DNA from 3 places in the Burkholderia sp. F1 genome. Region 1 is predicted to be linked to each of the others. Evidence: predicted binding sites of a transcription regulator. Region 1 holds the regulator's gene; each other region holds the start of a gene.

What was found. Region 1 encodes LexA, which represses DNA repair genes until DNA is damaged. Its sites were predicted from a motif close to ACTGTATNNNNATACAGT; they were not measured.
Region 2: the regulator LexA is predicted to act here: its motif matches at 3,049-3,066, upstream of recA (recombinase RecA).
Region 3: the regulator LexA is predicted to act here: its motif matches at 3,567-3,584, upstream of ACFIMZ_RS27250 (VRR-NUC domain-containing protein).

Annotation. Positions count from the first base shown of each region.
Region 1 is NZ_CP172421.1:1,778,894-1,785,947, forward strand. Features, by position in the region: gene ACFIMZ_RS08575 (hypothetical protein) at 1-163, shown strand, start outside; gene ACFIMZ_RS08580 (ABC transporter permease) at 237-1,070, opposite strand; gene nodI (nodulation factor ABC transporter ATP-binding protein NodI) at 1,077-1,991, opposite strand; gene ACFIMZ_RS08590 (hypothetical protein) at 1,997-2,308, shown strand; gene ACFIMZ_RS08595 (universal stress protein) at 2,347-2,844, shown strand; gene ACFIMZ_RS08600 (DUF2939 domain-containing protein) at 2,935-3,609, opposite strand; gene ACFIMZ_RS08605 (hypothetical protein) at 3,639-3,974, opposite strand; gene lexA (transcriptional repressor LexA) at 4,001-4,648, opposite strand; gene ACFIMZ_RS08615 (sulfate ABC transporter substrate-binding protein) at 4,926-5,963, shown strand; gene cysT (sulfate ABC transporter permease subunit CysT) at 6,053-6,958, shown strand; gene cysW (sulfate ABC transporter permease subunit CysW) at 6,955-7,054, shown strand, end outside.
Region 2 is NZ_CP172421.1:3,424,683-3,431,736, forward strand. Features, by position in the region: gene sucC (ADP-forming succinate--CoA ligase subunit beta) at 1-220, opposite strand, end outside; gene ACFIMZ_RS16150 (DUF2889 domain-containing protein) at 289-888, opposite strand; gene recX (recombination regulator RecX) at 1,033-1,905, opposite strand; gene recA (recombinase RecA) at 1,905-2,975, opposite strand; gene ACFIMZ_RS16165 (response regulator) at 3,163-3,891, shown strand; gene ACFIMZ_RS16170 (sensor histidine kinase N-terminal domain-containing protein) at 3,910-5,457, shown strand; gene ACFIMZ_RS16175 (MFS transporter) at 5,683-7,054, shown strand, end outside.
Region 3 is NZ_CP172422.1:1,846,111-1,853,164, reverse strand. Features, by position in the region: gene ACFIMZ_RS27275 (S10 family peptidase) at 1-32, shown strand, start outside; gene ACFIMZ_RS27270 (hypothetical protein) at 178-429, opposite strand; gene ACFIMZ_RS27265 (MipA/OmpV family protein) at 734-1,612, shown strand; gene ACFIMZ_RS27260 (DKNYY domain-containing protein) at 1,699-3,024, shown strand; gene ACFIMZ_RS27255 (DUF3175 domain-containing protein) at 3,065-3,385, opposite strand; gene ACFIMZ_RS27250 (VRR-NUC domain-containing protein) at 3,596-5,317, shown strand; gene ACFIMZ_RS27245 (ATP-dependent DNA helicase) at 5,314-7,054, shown strand, end outside.

The DNA.
Region 1 (7,054 bases):
AGAGTTGCGCTCGGTCTATCTGCTGGCCGACGATCCGGGCACGCAGTTCCGGGTCGAATGGCATCGCGCGGACGGCAAGCTCGGCCGTCACGAGGGCGGTCCGCTCGCGACCGTCGCATTCCTGACCGACGTCGAGATTCCGTGGAGCGACGAAGACGAGTGACGACGTCGGTCGCCGCGCCGCGCAAGTGCAATCGCGGCGGGGCCGGACGCGCCCCGTGCGCGACGTCGCGCGTTCAGCGCATCATCCGCCGCCGGAACAGCCGCGCGGACAGCAGGAAGCTGCCGATCGCATAGGCGGCCAGCACCGCGACGTGCAGGCCGACGTGCGACGCGGGCCGGCCGAGCATCGCGGGCCGGATCAGTTCGACCGCGTGCGCGAGCGGCAGCGCATGCGCCGCGTGCTGCGCAATCTCCGGCAGCTGCGTGAGCGGGAAGAACACGCCGGACAGCAGCAGCATCGGCGTCAGCACGAGCGTCTGATAAAACATGAAGAAATCGTATGACGGCGCGAGTGCGGTGACGACCATCGCGGCGCTCGCGAACGCCAGGCCGGCGAGCGCGATCACCGGCAGCGCGGCGAGCATCGACGGAAAGCTCGCATAGCCGAGCAGGCCCGCGACGATCATGATCGCGGAACCCGACAGCATCGCCTTGCTGGCCGCCCAGACGATCTCGCCGAGCACGATGTCGCCGAGCGCGAGCGGCGTGTGCATGATCGCTTCCCAGGTGCGCTGCACGTGCATCCGCGAGAAGCCCGAATACATCGACTCGAAGCTCGCGGACATCATCACGCTCGACCCGACCGTGCCCGCCGCGAGGAACGCGATGTACGACACGCCGTCGACGCGGCCGACCATCAGCCCCAGGCCGAATCCGAGCCCGAACAGGTAGATCATCGGATCCGCGAGATTGCCGATCATCGACGCCACCGCGAGCTTGCGCCACACGAGATAGTTGCGGCGCCACACGGCGGCCCAGTTGGTCGCGTTCGCGGGCATCGCGATCGCAAAGCGCGATTCGCGCGGCGGCGCGGGCGTGGCGGAGGCGGAATAGTTGCGTACGTCCATGAGCGCTCAGTCCTGCATCTCGCGGCCGGTCAGCCGCAGGAACACGTCTTCCAGATTGGCGGGGCGATGCAGATAGCGCAATCCGGCGCGGCCCTTGAGCCGCGCATTGAGCGGATCGGGGTCGCTCACGTAGCAGAACAACGTTTCGCCGCTGATCTCGGTGCGCCTCGCGAAGGCGGCCAGCTCGTCGCGCAGCGCCGCCGGATCGGCGCCGTAGATCTCGATCACGTCGCAGCCGATTTCCGATTCGATCAGCGCATGCGGCGCGCCTTCGGCGATCTTGCGGCCTTCCTCGATCACGCACAGGCGGTCGCACAGGCGCTCGGCTTCTTCCATGAAATGCGTGGTGATCAGGATCGTCTTGCCGCGAGCGAGCAGCGAGCGCAGCCGCTCCCACATCAGATGCCGCGCCTGCGGGTCGAGGCCGGTCGTCGGCTCGTCGAGCACCAGCACGTCGGGGTCGTTGACGAGCGCGCGCGCGAGCGTCAGCCGCCGCTTCATGCCGCCCGACAGCTCGCTGACCTTCGCGTCCGCCTTGTTCTCGAGCTTCGCGAACGCGAGCAGCGACGGCACGAGCGCGCGGGCGTCGTGCGCCGACACGCCGAAATAGCGGCTGAACACCAGCAGATTCTCGCGAACCGTGAAATCCGGGTCGAGATTGTCGAATTGCGGAACGACGCCGACTCGCTGGCGCGCACGGCGCGCGCGCGCCGGAACCGGTTCGCCGCATAGCGAGATCGCACCGGCGTCCGGGTACGTGATGCCGAGCAGCATCTTCAGCGTCGTGGTCTTGCCGGCGCCGTTCGGCCCGAGCAGGCCGTAGCATTCGCCGGCATGGACGCGAAAGGACAGGCCGTTGACGACGAGCTTGCCGCCATAGCGTTTTTCGACGTTCTGGAAATCGATCGGTGCGACGGACATGGGCAATGTTGTCGTTGGATGCAGCGTGGCGGACACGTCCGGCGACCGTGCGCGCCGACGCCGGGGCGCGAACCGATGCGCCGGTGGACGGTCACACCGGCATGACGGCAAAACGCGATGCCGGCGCGCAGCCTGCGTGTGACGCGAACGGGCGGCCCGATCGGGCCATTCTAGTGCATTGCCTGCACGTCTTCAGGGCGTGCGCGCACGACGCGGTGCCGGCGCTTGCCGATCATGCACTGCATCATCGCGTATCGGCCGCACGGGGCGAATCAGCGTTTTCCATCCCTTGCGTCCCGGATTGCGGCGCACCATGATGAATGCGTAGGGTTCGTTGTCTCGAATGGGAGGGCTCATGGCTAGCTACAACAAGATTTTGCTGTGTTATGACGGCACGCTCGAGGGACGCAAGGCATTGCGTTGCGGCGCCAATCTCGCGCTGGACCTGAAGGCCGAGACGCACTTGCTGTCCGTCGTCGACATGCGTTCGAGCATTGCGCAAAGCGCCGGATTGTTGACCGATGTCGCGTGTGGCCGCTTCGAGGAAACGGCGCGCGAAATCCTGCAGGAAGGCGTGGACTGGCTGCGCGAACGCGGATTGCAGGCGGAAGGGCATTTCGCGTTTGGCTACCCGATCGACGAGATCGCCAACCTCGCCGCGGAACTGAAGGTGGACCTGATCGTGGTCGGGCACCGCTGCCGCAGCGGGTTGTCGAGATGGTGGATGGGTTCGGGCAATACGCAACTGCTCGATCGCGTGAACTGCAGCATCCTGGTTGCGTGCTCGTCCGCCGAAGAGCAGAAGGCCGAAATCGCTCGAGAACGCGACGCGGCGGCGACCGCCGCCAGATGACTGCCTAACAGTTTTATCGTCTGACCGGCGCCGGCTCGTGCTGTGCGCCGGCCGTCCGCCGGCCGCGCGCGGCGCCGGTACGCTGCCGGTTCAGCCGTGCAGGTCGATCGCGGACAGCTTCCACGAAAACAGCCCGACGCGGTGAAGTATCGCCGCGTAGCGCGTCCCATCCGCGCTGCGCTGGTACGTCACGACGAATTCGTCGACGCTCCGGTAGCCGGCGCTCGTTTGCTGCTGCCTCGGCGCGCTGGCCTGCGACGAAGTGGTTGATGCCGGTGCGGCCGGCGCGGCCGGCGCGCTGCCGGCGGCCGCGTTCGGCCCATTCGTCGATGCGGCGCTGCCAGCCGAATCGGCCGGCGGCTGTGCCGGCCACTCGGGCGGCCGCTCGCCCGGATTGCCCCGTGGCGGCAATCCGCTCATCAGCGCCGCGACGCCTTCCGGGGTCGCGTAGGCGTCAACCAGTGGCCCGATCAATGCTGAACCGATCAACGCGCCGATCACGGCGAACGGGTTGTTCTGCCGTTTGGCGTCGATCCGGCGCATCAACTCGTCGGTGACCTGCTGCTTCAGGCTGATGCGCAGCGACGGGAAATCCACGTACTCGCTGACCGCCTGCGCATCGCGCGCATCGATCGCCGACTTCAGGCGGCCGAGTGCGACGTAGGGTGACGCATACGCATAGCCGATCGCCGCGATGACGACGGCGGCCAGCACGACGATCAACAGGGGTTTGAGCCGCCTGGGGCGGCCCGGTGCATGACTCACGATGCCTCCGGTGCGGGAATGTTCCGCAATCAGAGACTGCCTTGCGCGATCGAACGTTCCTCGGCGATGCAGTGATCGATCATCCGGCACACCGCCTCGATCGTCCCGACCATGATCAGGCGCGACGAACCATGGTAGACCCGCACCGGCGCGCGGCGCGCCGGTTCCGCGTGATTCAGGCCGGCGTTCAGCGATACCCGCGCGAACGCAGGCAGCGCCGACGGCAGCAACGACGCTTGCCGTTCGACTGCTTCTTCTTGACCGGTGGGCGCCGCGACGGTCAGCGGCACGCACGGCGTGCGGCCGCGCAGGTGACGCAGGCGACCGAATTGGCGGAAAGGCAGCAGGCGGGCAAGGCGTTCCATGGTGTTCTCCTGAGCGAGACGGATTGTCAGAATTCGCCCGAGCGAATCAGCCCGACGGCGATGCCTTCCAGCGCGAATTCCGCGCTGCCGGCCTTGACGAAGATGTTTTCGTAATCAGGGTTCTCCGCGATCAGCTCGAGGCCGCCGGGCCGGCGCTTCAGGCGCTTGACGGTGACGTCGTCGCCCAGACGCGCGACGATGATCTGGCCGTCCTTCGCTTCCGTGCGCTTCTGCACGGCGAGCAGGTCGCCGTCGAGGATGCCGGCGTCGCGCATCGACAGGCCGCGAACCTTCAGCAGGTAGTCCGGCTTGCTGGAGAACAGCGCGGGATCGCACGCGAAATGCTGCGAGATGTGCTCCTGCGCGAGGATCGGGCTACCTGCCGCGACCCGGCCGACGAGCGGCAGCGACAGCTGCATCAGGGCCGCGTGCGGCAGCGTGAACTGGTGCGGCGCGTCGTCGCCGCCGAGCAGGCGGATGCCGCGCGACGCACCGGCCGCCAGCTCGATCACGCCTTTGCGCGCCAGTGCGCGCAGGTGCTCCTCGGCCGCATTCGGCGAACTGAAGCCCAGTTCGGCCGCGATCTCGGCACGGGTGGGCGGGAAGCCGGAGCGCTCGATCGCGCGGCGGATCAAGTCGAACACTTGCTGCTGGCGGGCGGTGAGTTTGGTCATGGCTTAACTGTATGGATAGACAGTGAGCTGTATTTTTATACAGTACTCCGGGAATTTCAAGTGTTACGTGAGGTTCGTCGCGATCGCGTCGATTCCGGCGTGATCCGGCGACGTCCGGACGCCGGTTCGTCCGCGGCAACCGACGATTCCGTCTGCGTTAGCACTTTTTAGTATTAAAAAATAAGGAACGATTATTTTTAATCATGTAACCCGTTCGATAGACTGGCTCGCATCTCGCAATACCGACAACATGACCGACAACACGGGAGAAGCACGGATGGTGAAGCGCAATACGGGACTGGCGAGCGGGGCGCGCCGCTTGATCGCAACCTTCGCGCTGGGCGCGGCCGCGGCGCTGGGCGTCGTCGCGCAGGCGCACGCCGACGCGACTTTCCTGAACGTGTCGTACGACCCGACGCGCGAGCTGTATCAGGACTTCAACCAGGCGTTCGGCAAGGAATGGAAGGCGAAGACGGGCGAGACCGTCAACTTCAAGCAGTCGCACGGCGGCTCGGGCGCGCAGGCGCGCTCGGTGCTCGACGGGCTGCAGGCGGACGTCGTGACGCTCGCGCTCGCGTACGACATCGACGCGCTCGCGAACAAGGGGCTCGTCAACAAGGACTGGCAGAAGCGCTTGCCCGACAACGCGTCGCCGTACACGTCGACGATCGTGTTCCTGGTGCGCAAGGGCAATCCGAAGGGCATCAGGGACTGGGACGACCTGACGAAGCCGGGCGTGTCGATCGTCACGCCGAACCCGAAGACCTCGGGCGGCGCGCGCTGGAACTATCTCGCCGCATGGGCGTATGCGGTGCACAAGCCGGGCGGCAACGAGCAGACCGCGAAGGATTTCGTCACGAAGCTCTACAAGAACGCGGGCGTGCTCGACTCAGGCGCGCGAGGAGCGACGACGAGCTTCGTGCAGCGCGGCATCGGCGACGTGCTGATCGCGTGGGAGAACGAGGCGTTCCTGTCGATCAAGGAATTCGGCACCGACAAGTTCGAGATCGTCGTGCCGTCGGTGAGCATCCTGGCCGAGCCGCCGGTCGCGATCGTCGACAAGGTGGTCGACAAGAAGGGCTCGCGCAAGCTCGCCGAGGCGTACCTGAACTACCTGTACAGCCCGCAGGGCCAGGAGATCGCGGCGCGCAACTACTACCGGCCGCGCTCGAAGGACGTGCCGGCGGCGCTGACGAAGCAGTTCCCGAAATTGAAGCTGTACACGGTCGACGACACGTTCGGCGGCTGGACGAATGCGCAGAAGACGCATTTCGCAGACGGCGGCGTGTTCGATTCGATCTACAAGCCGCAGTGACGACATAACGACAGCGGCGCGCGACAGCAGCGCGCCGCACCCCGGCGTTCGCGCCGGACCCATGTGATTCGACCCAGCAAGAGCATCCGATGACGACGTACACCTTTCGCAAGCCGAGCGCGCTGCCCGGTTTCGGCGTGACGCTCGGCATCACGGTGGCCTATTTGAGCCTCGTGGTGCTGATTCCGCTCGCCGCCACGTTCCTGAAGACCGCGACGCTTTCGTGGGACCAGTTCGTCGCGGCCGTCGCGTCGCCGCGCGTGCTCGCGTCGTACCGGCTGACGTTCTCGGCGGCGCTGGGCGGCGCGCTGATCAACGCGGTGTTCGGCTTCCTCGTCGCGTGGGTGCTCGTGCGCTACACGTTCCCGTTCAAGCGCGTCGTCGATGCGATCGTCGACCTGCCGTTCGCGCTGCCGACGTCGGTCGCCGGCATTTCGCTCGCCGCCGTCTACGCGACCAACGGCTGGGTCGGCCAGTATCTCGCGCCGTTCGGCGTCAAGATCGCGTTCACGCCGCTCGGCGTGCTGGTCGCGCTGACCTTCATCGGGCTGCCGTTCGTCGTGCGCACCGTGCAGCCGGTGCTCGAGGATTTCGAGCGCGAGCAGGAGGAGGCCGCCGCGTGCCTGGGCGCGTCGCGCTGGCTGACGTTCCGCCGCGTCGTGCTGCCGGCCGTGCTGCCGGCGCTGCTGACCGGTTTCGCGCTCGCGTTCGCGCGCGCGCTCGGCGAATACGGCTCGGTGATCTTCATCGCCGGCAACGTGCCGATGAAGTCCGAGATCACGTCGCTCTTGATCATCACGAAGCTCGAGCAGTACGACTACGCGGGCGCGACCGCGCTCGCGGTCGTGATGCTCGTCGTGTCGTTCGTGATGCTGCTGCTGATCAACACGCTGCAGTGGTATCTGCAGCGCCGCACGAGCCGCGCCGCATCGTCCGGCCGCGCCGCGAGCGGTACCGCGACCGCAGCCACCGCCACCGCAGGAGGCCAACGATGAGCCAGGAGGCCGCCGCCGTGCTGAGCACTCCGTCCGCCGCCGCGCAGGCGCGCGCCGCGAAGCGGCTCGACCCGGTCAGCGAGCCGCGCGCCGTGC
Region 2 (7,054 bases), 1.6 Mb from region 1:
TCGCGTATTCGCGAACCTGCTCGATCGACTTCGCCACCTTCACGCCGCCGCCCTTGCCACGGCCACCCGCGTGAATCTGAGCCTTCACGACCCAAACCGGGCCGCCGAGCTCTTCCGCCACCTTGACGGCTTCGTCAACCGAGAACGCCGGCTTGCCGCGCGGTACCGCGACTCCGAATTTCCGCAGGATTTCCTTACCCTGGTACTCGTGAATCTTCATGCGTGATTCCCTTCAGTCTGAGAGTTGGATGAAAAGTCGTTCAGGACGCTTCTTCGAATGATTTCCGTTCATTCCTTCGTGCTACCCGAGTCCGGCCGACTCGCGCCATACCAGCGCGGGTAGTACTGCTGCACCACCTCGCCGTCGAACCGGAGCGCGCGGCAGCGGCCCAACTGGAACGGCGGTTCGGCGGGCGCGCCGTCATGCTCCGGCCCCTCGCCGCCCTCCTCCCGCACGTTCCACACGTCGCCGGCGAACGCCTGGATCGCCGCCGTCGGCAGCACGGCGCACAGCTCGGTGAGATGGGAACAGCCCGCGACGCCGGACAGAAGTCGGGTCGCATCGCGGCGGAAGTGGCGGAAGAGATTGAGCCCGATGAGGGCCCGGTAGGCGGGGTTGGCGGATTGGCAGTGTCCGGGATACGGCACCCATTCCGACGACGCTTCGGCGTCGACGACATTGAGGTCACGATCGATGGTCACGCGCAGCCAGAGTTCATGAATCGGCAGGCCGTCCGGCCGGATGCCCGACGCAAGCGCGACGTCGCGCGGCTTGTGATCGGTCAGGCAGGCTTCGATGTCCCACAAGCCGTCGCCGCGCTCGTAGGCTTCCGCTCGGATTGCGCGTCGATGTCGCAACTGACGGGGCACGGGCTCGGATAGCGGCATGCTGGAGGTTGAGGCCGAAGAGGAAAACCTGTGGATTTTACCATATCGGGTATTTGAGACAGGCTGACGTGACGGCGGGTATTCCCGCCTGTCAGGAAGTGGTTGCAATGCAGCAAAATCGCGTGCCGCGCGCGGCTTCGGCGGTCAGTCGTCGCCGAACATTTCGTCGCCGCACTTCAGCAACTTCACGATGGTCGCGCTCGAGAAGCCACGCGCCGCCAGGAAGCGCGCCTGCTTCGCGCGCTCGGCAGGCGTTTGCGGCAGTGCACCGAATTTCTTGCGCCAGACCGCCTGCGCGCGTGCCCATTCCGTCTCCCGAAGCTGCGCGCTCACCTCCTCGACGAGGGTGTCGCCGACCGCATGACGCTTCAGCTCGTTGACGATCCGCGCCGCGCCGACCCGCGACGCGCGGCGATGCACGAGGCTCTCGGCGAAACGCGCGTCGGACAGCCAGCCTTCCTGCTCCAGCGCATCCAGCACCGGCTCGACGGATTCGTCGTCGCCCACATAAGGCGCGAGCTTGCGCGCCAGTTCGGCGCGGCTGTACTCACGCCGGGACAGGTAGCCGAGCGCGCGGCCCTTCAGCGACCGAACGGGTTTCGACGACGAAGACTTGCGTGCCGACGCGCCGCCCTCCGCCTCGGCCGCGGCGCCGGCCGACCGGCGCGTGCGGCGCGGGTTCTGGCTCGTGCGGGTATAGACGTCTTCCGAGGCCGCGGCGGATGCGCCGGACGCGCTCTCGCGCGGGAAGCCGACGCCGGACACGCGGCGGCGCGCCCGGTCATGCGCATCGAACGATTCGTCGTGTTCGAACGGATCGTCCGGCGCGGTCACCTCAAATGCAACGAGGGCATCGTCGGATGCCCTCGTCGCGGTGCGGTTCGCGGCATGGCTGGCTGAAGCGCCCGCGGACCGCCGGCTGGCGCCCGGGGACGCGGCGCGCCGCTCGGAGTCGCCCGGCGCGCCGCGCGCGTCGTACTCCTCCGGCTCGCCCGTTCCGCCCCGGCGCCTGACCATCACTCTTCTTCGTCCATCGCCTCGGCTTCGTTGCCTGCGCCATCGGGCATCGCAGCGACGCCGAGCGATTCGCGAATGCGGTTCTCGATCTCGCGCGCGATTTCCGGATTCTCGCGCAGGAATTCACGCGCGTTGTCCTTGCCCTGACCGATCTTCTCGCCGTTGTAGCTGTACCAGGCACCCGCCTTGTCGACGATCTTCGCCTGCACGCCGAGGTCGATGATCTCGCCCTGACGCGAGATGCCCTCGCCATACAGGATGTCGAAAATCGCTTCGCGGAACGGCGGCGACACCTTGTTCTTCACGACCTTCACGCGGGTTTCGTTGCCGATCACCTCGTCGTTCTTCTTGATCGAGCCGATCCGGCGGATGTCGAGACGCACCGACGCATAGAACTTGAGCGCGTTGCCGCCCGTCGTGGTTTCCGGGTTGCCGAACATCACGCCGATCTTCATCCGGATCTGGTTGATGAAGATCACGAGGCAGTTCGTGCGCTTGATCGTGCCCGTCAGCTTGCGCAGCGCCTGCGACATCAGGCGGGCTTGCAGGCCCGGCAGCGAATCGCCCATCTCGCCTTCGATTTCGGCCTTCGGCACGAGCGCCGCGACCGAGTCGATGACGATCATGTCGATCGAGCCCGAGCGCACCAGCGCGTCGGTGATTTCGAGCGCCTGCTCGCCGGTGTCCGGCTGCGAGATCAGCAGTTCGGGCACGTTGACGCCGAGCTTCGACGCGTACTGGACGTCGAGCGCGTGCTCGGCGTCGATGAACGCCGCGGTGCCGCCGAGCTTCTGCAACTCCGCGATCACCTGCAGCGTGAGCGTGGTCTTGCCGGACGATTCCGGACCATAGATTTCGACCACCCGGCCGCGCGGCAGGCCGCCGACGCCGAGCGCGATGTCGAGGCCCAGCGAGCCCGTGGACACGACCTGGATGTCCTCGGTGGCTTCGCCGTCGCCCATGCGCATGATCGACCCTTTGCCGAACTGCTTCTCGATCTGCGCGAGCGCGGCGGCCAGCGCCTTGCTCTTCTCGGCAGTCAGCCCGGAGCCTTTCTTGCTATCTTCCATGAATCGTCCTTTGCTATGATGAGCAGCGTCTGATTGAGGTGCGCCGGACGAGCCGCTGCGCACGAATGCAGACACTGTATAAAAAAACAGTGTTTTATGCAAGCCCGCAATTGGGCCGCGCAACACACGAACCACTTCGGAGACAGCCGCGCCGGCATGATCGCCCTGCCGGCCACCGGTCACGCACATGCGAATTCTCATCGCCGAAGATGACAGCATACTCGCGGACGGCCTCACCCGGTCACTCCGCCAATCGGGCTATGCCGTCGACCATGTGAAGAACGGCGTCGAGGCCGACACGGCCCTGTCGATGCAGACGTTCGACCTGCTGATCCTCGATCTCGGCCTGCCGAAGCTGTCCGGGCTCGACGTCCTGAAGCGCCTGCGCGCACGCAATTCCAACCTCCCCGTGCTGATCCTGACCGCCGCCGACAGCGTCGACGAGCGCGTGAAGGGCCTCGACCTCGGCGCCGACGACTACATGGCCAAGCCGTTCGCGCTCAACGAGCTCGAGGCGCGCGTGCGCGCGCTCACCCGGCGCGGCGCGGGCGGCGGCCCGACCGTCGTGCGGCACGGCTCGCTCGCGTTCGACCAGGTCGGCCGCATCGCGTACGCGAACGACCGCGTGCTCGACCTGTCCGCGCGCGAGCTCGGCCTGCTCGAAGTGCTGCTGCAGCGGATCGGCCGCCTCGTGTCGAAGGAGCAGCTCGTCGACCATCTGTGCGAATGGGGCGAGGAAGTCAGCAACAACGCGATCGAGGTCTACGTGCACCGGCTGCGCAAGAAGATCGAGCCGAGCGGCGTGCGAATCGCCACCGTGCGCGGGCTCGGCTACTGCCTCGAGAAAGTCGCCGCCCCCCCTCCGTCCGACGCGGCGGAGCCCCGCCCCGCGTCAGCCGGCACGCCGCTGCGCTGACGGTCGGCCGTCGCCGCGATGGCCACGCCGGCCCGCTTCCGCCCCCCGACCGGCGAGCCCGCTTCCGCCGCCGACGCCGCGCGCGACGCACGCTACGAGAACCCGTTCGCGCCGCCCGACGAAACCGACGCGCCCGAAGCCGCGCGGCCGCGCTCGCTGTTCGGCGAGATCCTCGACTGGATGCTCGCGCCGCTGCTGCTGCTGTGGCCGATGAGCATCGCCGTCACGTACCTCGTCGCGAAGACGATCGCGAACGGGCCGTTCGACCGCGCGCTCGAGACCAACGCGTACGTGCTCGCGCGGCAGATCCACCCCGTCAACGGCGTCGCCGAGCTGACGCTGCCGCAGGCGACCCGCGACTTCCTGCGCGCGGACAACGTCGACAGCGTCTATTTCCAGGTGCTCGGCACGCGCGGCGAGCTGGTCGCGGGCGAAGCGGACCTGCCGCTGCCGCGCGACGAGGACCGCCCGCCGCCGGGCGTCGTCGCGTTCCGCGACGACCTGCTGCGCGGCAACGACGTCCGCGTCGCGTATACGACAGTCGCGCTGCCGCAGCCGAGCGGCCCGCAGCCGGTGCTCGTGCAGGTCGGCGAGACGCTCGACAAGCGCAACGCGCTCGCGAACGACATCATCAAGGGCGTGATCCTGCCGCAGTTCGTGATCCTGCCGCTCGCGATCCTGCTCGTCTGGTTCGGGCTGTCGCGCGGGCTCGCGCCGCTCACCGCGCTGCAGGCCCACATCCGCGCGCGGCGTCCGGACGACCTGTCGCCCGTCGAGGCGCAGCGCGCGCCGCCCGAGATCGAGCCGCTCGTCACGTCGTTCAACGACCTGCTCGCGCGCCTCGAACAGAGCATGGCGCTGCAGAAGCGCTTCATCGCCGACGCCGCGCACCAGATGAAGACGCCGCTCGCCGGGCTGCGCACGCAGGCCGAATTCGCGCTGCGCCACGAGGTGTCCGCGGACGTGCAGCGCTCGCTCGAGCAGATCGCGACGAGTTCCGAGCAGGCCGCGCGGCTCGTCACGCAGCTGCTCGCGCTCGCGCGTGCCGAGAACCGCGCGAGCGGGCTGATGTTCGAGCCCGTCGAGATCGCAACGCTCGCGCGGCGCGCGGTGCGCGACTGGGTGCAGGCTGCGCTCGCGAAGCGGATGGACCTCGGCTACGAAGGCCCGGACGACGACGTGCCGCTCGACGTCGACGGCAATCCGCTGATGCTGCGCGAGATGCTCGGCAACCTGATCGACAACGCGATCCGCTATACGCCGGAAGGCGGCCGCATCACCGTGCGGGTGCGCGAGGATCGCGCCGCGCGGCTCGCGCACCTGGAAGTCGAGGACACGGGCCCCGGCATCCCGGCCGCCGAACGCGAGCGCGTGCTCGAGCGCTTCTACCGGATCCTCGGCCGCGAAGGCGACGGCAGCGGCCTCGGGCTCGCGATCGTGCGCGAGATCGTCGCGCAGCACGGCGGCACGCTGACGCTCGACGATCACGTCTACCAGGCGATGCCGCGTCTCGCGGGCACGCTCGTGCGCGTGACGCTCCCCTTGCACGACCCGGCCCCGGAATAACCCTGACGTGCGCCGCAGCATCCTGCCGCAACGCCGCTGATTGCGCGAATTTGCGCGCCGTTTTCGAAACGAACGCTGCACGAAGACCGTCGTTCGCCGCGGGTTAACGTGGAATCGTTTTGCGCCGGCGAGTCAGTGCGCCGTAAGTTTGCCTGCCAATAATCGTCGACAGGCTCGCCTTCCAGGGCGACCCAACACCTATATCAAGAGACTTGGAGACGATTCATGGCAACGTTAGGCGGGCAAATTGCGCACGCGCCGATGACGGGCGAAGAGCGGAAGGTGATCTTCGCGTCGTCGCTCGGCACCGTGTTCGAGTGGTACGACTTCTATCTGGCCGGCTCGCTCGCGGCCTTCATCAGCAAGAGCTTCTTCTCCGGCGTCAACCCGACCGCCGCCTTCATCTTCACGCTGCTCGGCTTCGCCGCAGGCTTCGCGGTACGCCCGTTCGGCGCGATCGTGTTCGGACGGCTCGGCGACCTCGTCGGCCGCAAGCACACGTTCCTCGTGACGATCGTGATCATGGGCATCTCGACGTTCGTGGTCGGCTTCCTGCCCGGCTACGCGTCGATCGGCATCGCCGCGCCGGTGATCTTCATCGCGATGCGGCTGCTGCAGGGCCTCGCGCTCGGCGGCGAGTACGGCGGCGCCGCGACCTATGTCGCGGAGCATGCGCCCTCGCACCGGCGCGGCTTCTACACCGCGTGGATCCAGACGACCGCGACGCTCGGCCTGTTCCTGTCGCTGCTCGTGATCCTCGGCGTGCGCACGATGATCGGCGAGGAAGCGTTCGGCGCGTGGGGCTGGCGCGTGCCGTTCGTCGCGTCGATCCTGCTGCTCGGCGTGTCGGTGTGGATCCGGCTGCAGCTGAACGAGTCGCCGGTGTTCCTGCGCATCAAGGCCGAGGGCAAGACGTCGAAGGCGCCGCTGACCGAAGCGTTCGGGCAGTGGAAGAACCTGAAGATCGTGATCCTCGCGCTCGTCGGCCTGACGGCCGGCCAGGCCGTCGTGTGGTACACGGGCCAGTTCTACGCGCTGTTCTTCCTCACGCAGACGCTGAAGGTCGACGGCTCGAGCGCGAACATCCTGATCGCGATCGCGCTCCTGATCGGCACGCCGTTCTTCGTGTTCTTCGGCTCGCTGTCGGACCGGATCGGCCGCAAGCCGATCATCCTCGCCGGCTGCCTGATCGCGGCGCTGACCTACTTCCCGCTGTTCAAGGCGCTCACGCACTACGCGAACCCGCAGCTCGAGCTCGCGACGATGAAGGCGCCGATCACCGTCGTCGCCGATCCCGCCACCTGCTCGTTCCAGTTCAACCCGGTCGGCACGTCGAAGTTCACGAACTCGTGCGACATCGCGAAGAGCGCGCTCGCGAAGGCGGGCCTGAACTACGAGAACGTCGCGGCGCCGGCCGGCACGACCGCGCAGATCAAGGTCGGCGACACCGTGATCGACGCCTACGACGGCAAGGCGGCCGACGCGAAGGCGAAGGGCGCGGCGTTCGACAAGACGCTCGCCGCATCGCTGAAATCCGCCGGCTATCCGGCGAAGGCCGATCCGGCGCAGATCAACTGGCCGATGACGATCGTGATCC
Region 3 (7,054 bases), on a different replicon from region 1:
ATCGCAGGCGTTCGACCCGCACGCCGTACTGAGCCCATGACAAAAGCCGCGCGCGGACGCTCGACTGCAGCGCCCGCCGCGGCGGCTTGCGTGCCGCGCCGGATCGCTCGACGCGCGACGTTGCCGGACGCCGCGATGCGTTCCCGCGCGTGGCGCGGGCCGGCCGACGCCGTCGCGTCAGCCCTGATCGTGCGGTTTCGAAGGCGTGTGCGGCGCGCGCTTTTCACGTTCGCCGGACGGCTTCGACGGGTCGATGCGGGAAGCGCCGCCGATCGCGGGCGGGTCGCTGGCGGGAAACGTTTCTTCGAGCCCTTCGTCGATGCGTTCTTCCGTCTTGTCTGCGGGCGGCTTGCGCTGCGACGCGAGCAGGCGGGACAGGCCGGCGGCCGTCAGTACGGTGGTGCGGCTGCCGGTGGGATGGACGATCATGGTCGAACCTCCTTCGGTCGATGGACGAATATTCGCAGGCATCATGCCGAGCCTTCGTCGCGGCGACGACGCCCAGCCGCGCGGATCGAGACGAAGGCCCCCACACAAAGTCTACGTTACCGGGCGGACCTCTGCGGCGGCGGATGAAAGCCGCGCGGAAAAACCTGCGCCGAGGTGCGGGCAGCGCATCGGCACTTCACGAATTCAGCGTACACTGCATTTCATGCATGCCGCCTGCGGCTTGCCGGTACGGCAAGCGGTGCGCGGCGTTCCCCGGTTTTCATGCAGCCGTCAGATACCGCCTATGGTCATCGCTCGCCTGTTGCTGTCGCCCGGCGCACGCCGGTTCCTTTCCGGCGTGTCGACGGTCGCGGCGCTCATGGCGGCCGGCCCGCAGGTCGCACGCGCGCAGACGCCGTCGCCGCTCGGCGAGTGGCAGTTCTCGGCCGGCGTGCCGCTGATGAAGCTGTTCGAGCCGAACCCGCCGGACTGGCAAGTCAGTGTCGGCGCCGGGATGACGCTGGAGCCGCGCTACGCGGGCGCCGATCGCTATCACGTACTCGGCGGGCCGAACGTCGACGTGCGCTATCGCGACCTGTTCTTCCTGTCGACCGGCGAGGGCATCGGCGCGAACGTGCTGCGCGGCCCCAACTGGCGTGTCAGCCTGTCGGTGGGCTACGACCTCGGGCGCCGCAGCGCGGACGACCTCGACCACCTGAGCGGCTTCGACAACATCAACCCGGCGCCGGTGCTCAAGTTGTCGGCCGATTACGTGATCTCGAAGGACTTTCCGCTCGTGCTGCGCGCGGACGTGCGGCGCAGCGTCGGCGGCTCGAACGGCTGGGTCGGCGACCTGTCCGCGTACATGCCGATGCCCGGCAGCAACGAGCACTTCTTCTGGTTCGCCGGGCCGACCGTGTCGTTTGCCGACGCGCGCTACATGAACAGCTGGTTCGGCGTCAGCGATGCGGCCGCGGCGCGTTCCGGGCTGCCGCGCTATTCGTCGGGGGCGGGGATCCGGTCGGTCGGCGCGGGCGTGACGATGGTCTGGTTCGTGAACAAGCACTGGTTCCTGACGATGGACGGCGCGCTCGAGCAGCTCGTCGGGCGCGCGGCGCGCAGCCCGGTCACGCAGCAGACGACGAACGGCGTGCTCGATCTGTCGGTCAATTACCAGTTCTGAGCCCCTGAGCGGATCCGCGCCGGGTTGTTTCGTGCACGGAGCATCGGATCGTCGATAATCTCGCGAAACAACAATCGGAGGGCCGGATGGCCGGACGGATTTTTCGCCAGATTGGCATCGGCATGGCCTGCGTGGCGGTGGTCGCGGGCGGCGCTTCGCGAGCGCATGCCTACACGTTGAGGGCATGCGACGAACGGTGGTATGCGCCCACGCAGGAGCACGCGTTCGACGGCACGCGCGAGGCCTTTACCGAGACCGAGCGCAAGGCAAAGATCGGCGCATGCGGGGTCCATCACGCGAAAGTGCTGAGATGGTATGCGCACGACAGGGAAGCGTTCGCGACGATCGACGGCAAGGGCTATTTCATCCGGCGGAGCAGCTCGGGCAGCGGTCCGAGCTGCCAGCCGACTCACGCAGGCCCCGTCATCGATCTGCGGTGCGGCCTGCCGGACGCATTGCGCCCCCACACGCAGCGCGACACTGTCGAGTATTACCGGTTGACGGATGGCGAACTGCGGCTGATCGACCTGGAGCCCGATGCGAATGCCGGCTCCCCGATCTATGCGACCGACGGCAAGTGGGTCTATTACCTGAACTCAAGTTCAGTTTCGCCGGTGGTTCGCATTGCGGGCGCCGATGCCGCCACCTTCCGGCGCTTCACGCCCGAAGGGGCCGAGTCGGTAGCGGAGTCGGACGTGTGGGCGCGCGACAAGAACAACGTCTACTACTACGGCGATCGCGTCGACGGCATGTCGCCGGACGCACCGGTGACGATGTTCGGCAACGGGCGCTGGACACGGGCGTTCGCGATCAACCAGGGCAAGGTCTTCCTGGCCGATTACCGCGAGATCCGCCTGCTGCCCGGGATGGAGCCGACGTTGCGCTACGTGTCTCCGTACTTCATCAGCGACGGCAAGGCCATCTACACGCGCTTCGGGAAGCGGATCGACGGACTCGCGGCGGATGGGTTCGAGGTCGTAATGCCGGGTTGCCCGGTGCCCGGGCACCCGAAACTGAACTGCGTGGCCTATGTCGACAAGCCCGGCGTCCACATGCCGATCAGCGGCGGAATCGGCGTACAGGACGGCGCGATCGCCTTTCCCGATGACTATTCGACCCGCATCTATCTCCGGAGCGGGCTGCGCGCGGACCGCGTCACATACTTCTTCACACCCGACGAGCGATTCGACTCATGGGTCGCGTTGATGATTTTCGACGGGCGGCTGTATTCGCTGAGCGGGCTGAAGGATGACGGACGGGACGCGGACGAACAGACGAAGCGGCGATTCGCGGATGGCGTGGCGCTGCGCGGGGCGTTGCGCAGCGTCGGAGAGCATTCGATTGCCGACGACGAAGGCATGATCGACGTGCGGACCCTGAAACGCAGCCCGCTGAATACTTCCAGCCAGTGATGCACGGTAGCGTACGACGGGCGACTGCGTTGCTTCGTCGTCACGACCCGCGGCCAAACGCTTCGCGCAGCTTCTGCTTCGCGCGTTCGAGCGTGTCGCGGCGGTCTTGCGGCAGATGCGCGCCCGCCCGGTTGATGTAGAAATTGAGCATCGACATCGCGGACTGGTACGGCGTGCCCTTGCGGCGCGTGCTGCGCTCCGCCGCGCGTTTCAGCGCCTGCGCGATGTCCTCGGGATCGTCGTGCGAGAACGTGCCCGGTTCGAGATCGAGCGCGTCGCTGCGTTCGGTCACGTGTTGCGACCAGCGCTCCGCGGCTTGCGGCGCGGTGGTGTCGCGGGAAGGCGGGCGGCGGGTAGTCATGGCGAACGCTCCTTCGGCGCGGCGCGCCGATGTGCGCCGGACGATCCGCATGCTTCGCGGTCGCGCTGGCCGAGGCACGAGGACCGTCGTGCGATGTGACGCTTTCGATTGTGCGCGCGTCCGAGGGGACGTCGCAACCGCACATCGCCCGCCGCCGGCTTCACATTTGCTATGATTCCGACCTGTACAAACGTACAGTGACCGATCTCCGTGACCCCATCTTCGCCGCCTCCGCCGGCGTTTTACTACCTGACCAATTTCGAACGTGCGCTTGCCTGGCTCGGCGAGCGCTACGACGACGTGTTCGACGACAGCGAACGGGCATTCCTGCAGGCATTCCCGTCGCTGCCGCAGGCGTCGCGCGCGCTGCTCGTGCGGATGCTGATGCGCAACGGTCCGGATTTCCGCGCGAGCAAGCTCGCCTACGACGAGATCGGCTGTCCGCGCGCGTCGGCCGCGCCGCTCGTTGCGGCGGGCTGGGTCGATCCGGCGCCGGCGCTGACGCTCGATGAGATTTTTGCGTTGTGCACCAAGGCGGAATTGCTGCGGATGTTTCCGCCGCTCGGCGCCCATGCGGGCGAGCGCAAGAGCGAATGGCTCGACCGGCTGCGGCTCGCGCACGACTTGGCCCAGCCGTTCGACGCATGGTTTTCGGCCGGCCAACCGCAGGGCGCTCCTCCGCCGAACGGCGACTGCGTGCTGCGAGTGACGGTCGGCGCACTGTGCGACCGGCTGCGGCTGATGTTCTTCGGCAATCTCCATCAGGACTGGAGCGAATTCGTGCTCGCCGATCTCGGCGTGTTCCAGTACGAAAGCGTGCCGTTTGCGCCGTCGTCGCGCGCGTTCCAGCGTCGCGGCGACGTCGACGCGTATCTCGCGCTGCACGCGTGCCGCGATGCGCTCGACGCGTGGCCCGACGACGCGCCGCTCGAAGCGCTCGCCGACGCAATCGGCATGGTCGCGTGCGGGCAGCCGTGGCTCGAGACGCGCCGCGCGAAGCTGCTGTTCGCGGTGGGTCAGACCGGCGAACGCCGCGGCGCCTGGCCGCTCGCGCTCGACGCGTATGCGCGCAGCGCGTGGCCCGGCAGCCGCCACCGGCGAATCCGCGTGCTCGAGCGCAGCGGGCACGACGACGACGCGCTCGCGCTGGCCCTCGACGCGCGCGCCGCATTCGAGAGCGACGAGGAGCGCCAGCGCGTCGAACGGATGCTGCCGCGCCTGCAGCGCCGTGCCGGCCGCACGGTCGAGCGCGCGCCCGCCGCGCCGGACGTGCCGCGCGACACGCTGGTGCTGGCGCGCCCCGACGCGTTCGTCAGCGTCGAATACGCGGTGCGCGACCATCTCGCGCAGCCCGACGCGCCGGTCCATTACGTCGAGAACACGCTGATCAACTCGCTGTTCGGCCTGCTGTGCTGGGAGCCCGTGTTCGCCGCCGTGCCGGGCGCGTTCTTCCACCCGTTCCAGCGCGGGCCGGCCGACCTGCATGCGCCCGATTTCGCCGCGCGCCGCGCGGACGCGTTCGCCGCGTGCTTCGCGCAGCTCGATTCCGGCGCGTACCGCGAGACGATCCGCCGCCATTTCGCGACGAAGCTGGGCCTGCAGTCGCCGTTCGTGTTCTGGGGCGTGCTGAGCCCGGAATTGCTCGACGAAGCGCTGGCGTGCCTGCCGCCCGCGCATCTGCGGCTCTGGTTCGCGCGCCTGCTCGCCGACATCCGCAGCAACCGCTCGGGGCTGCCTGATCTCGTCCGTTTCTGGCCCGCCGAACGGCGCTACGAGCTGATCGAGGTGAAGGGGCCCGGCGACCGCCTGCAGGACAACCAGACGCGCTGGCTCGGCTACTGCATCGGCCACGGGATGCCGGTGCGCGTCGTCGACGTCGAATGGGCGGGCGACGTCGTCGTGCCCGCCGTCGCCGCGGGGCACTGCGCATGAGCTACGTCGTCGCGGTGCGGGCAATGTGCGAGTTCACCGCGCGGCGCGGCGATCTCGACCTGCGCTTCACGCCCGCGCCGACCGCGCTCGAAGGCATCGCGGGGCACGGCGCGGTGACGTCGCGCCGCGGCGCCCGCTACGAGACCGAGATTCCACTGTCGGGCACGTGGGGGACGCTGACCGTGCGCGGCCGCGCGGATGGCTACGATCCGGCGGCGAACCGCCTCGAGGAAATCAAGACTTACCGCGGCAACCTCGACGCGATGCCCGCCAATCATCGCGCGCTGCACTGGGCGCAGGCGAAGGTGTACGCGCACCTGCTGTGCGACGCGCGCGAACTGCCGGAGATCACGGTCGCGCTCGTGTATTTCGACATCGTGTCCGAGCGCGAGACCGTGCTGAGCGAGACGCTGGCGGCCGACGCGCTCGCGGCGTTCTTCGCCGAGCAGTGCGCGTGCTTCGTCGGCTGGGCCGAACGCGAAACCGCGCACCGTGCCGCGCGCGACGCGGCGCTGCGCGCGCTGCAGTTTCCGCACGAGCGGTTCCGCAGCGGGCAGCGCGAGCTGGCGGTCGCTGTCTATCGCGCGGCGCGCGACGAACGCTGCCTGATCGCGCAGGCGCCGACCGGCATCGGCAAGACGCTCGGCACGGTGTTTCCGCTGCTGAAGGCGTGCGGCGAGGATCAGCTCGACCGCGTGTTCTTCCTGACCGCGAAGACGCCGGGCCGCGCGCTCGCGCTCGACGCGGCCACGACGCTCGGCGCCGGCACGCCGGCGCTGCCGCTGCGCGTGCTGGAGCTCGTCGCGCGCGACAAGGCGTGCGAGCACCCGGACAACGCGTGCCACGGCGAATCGTGCCCGCTCGCGCGCGGCTTCTACGACCGGCTCGCCGCCGCGCGCGACACGGCGATCGGCAACGGGCTGCTCGACCGCGACACGGTGCGCGCGGCCGCGCTCGCGCACGACGTCTGTCCGTACTACCTCGTGCAGGAACTGGCGCGCTGGTCGGACATGGTGGTCGGCGACTACAACTACTACTACGACGGCAGCGCGATGCTGCACGTGCTTGCGCAGCAGAACCAGTGGCGGATCGGCGTGCTCGTCGACGAAGCGCACAACCTGCTCGACCGCGCGCGCAAGATGTACAGCGGATCGCTCGACCCGTTCGCGTTCGCGGCCGCGCGCGACGCAGCGCCGGCCGCGCTGCGCAAGGCGTTCGAGCGGCTCGGCCGCGCCTGGGGCGCGCTGAATCGCGCGCAGCAGACGCGCTACGCGGCATATCCCGACATCCCCGGTCCGCTCGTGTCGGCCGTGCAGAACCTCGTCGCGGCGATCGGCGAGCACCTGGCCGACGCGCCGCGCGCGAACGACGACGCGTTGCTGCGGTTTCATTTCGACGCGATCCAGTTCGGCGCGCTGGCGGACGCGTTCGACGACGCGTCGATCTTCGACGTCACGCTGCACGGCGAGCCGACGCCCCGGCAGCCGGGGCTCGACGGCGTGGCGCCGGCGGGCCGGCGGCGCCGTGCGCAATCGACGCTGTGCGTGCGCAACGTGATCCCGGCCGGCTTCCTCGCGCCGCGCTTCTCGGCCGCCCGCGCGACCGTGCTGTTTTCCGGGACGCTGCGCCCGTTCCATTTTTATCGCGACACGCTCGGGCTGCCCGCCGACACAGGCTGGCTCGATGTCGACGGGCCGTTCCGCGCCGAACAGCTGACCGTGCGCGTCGCGAGCCACG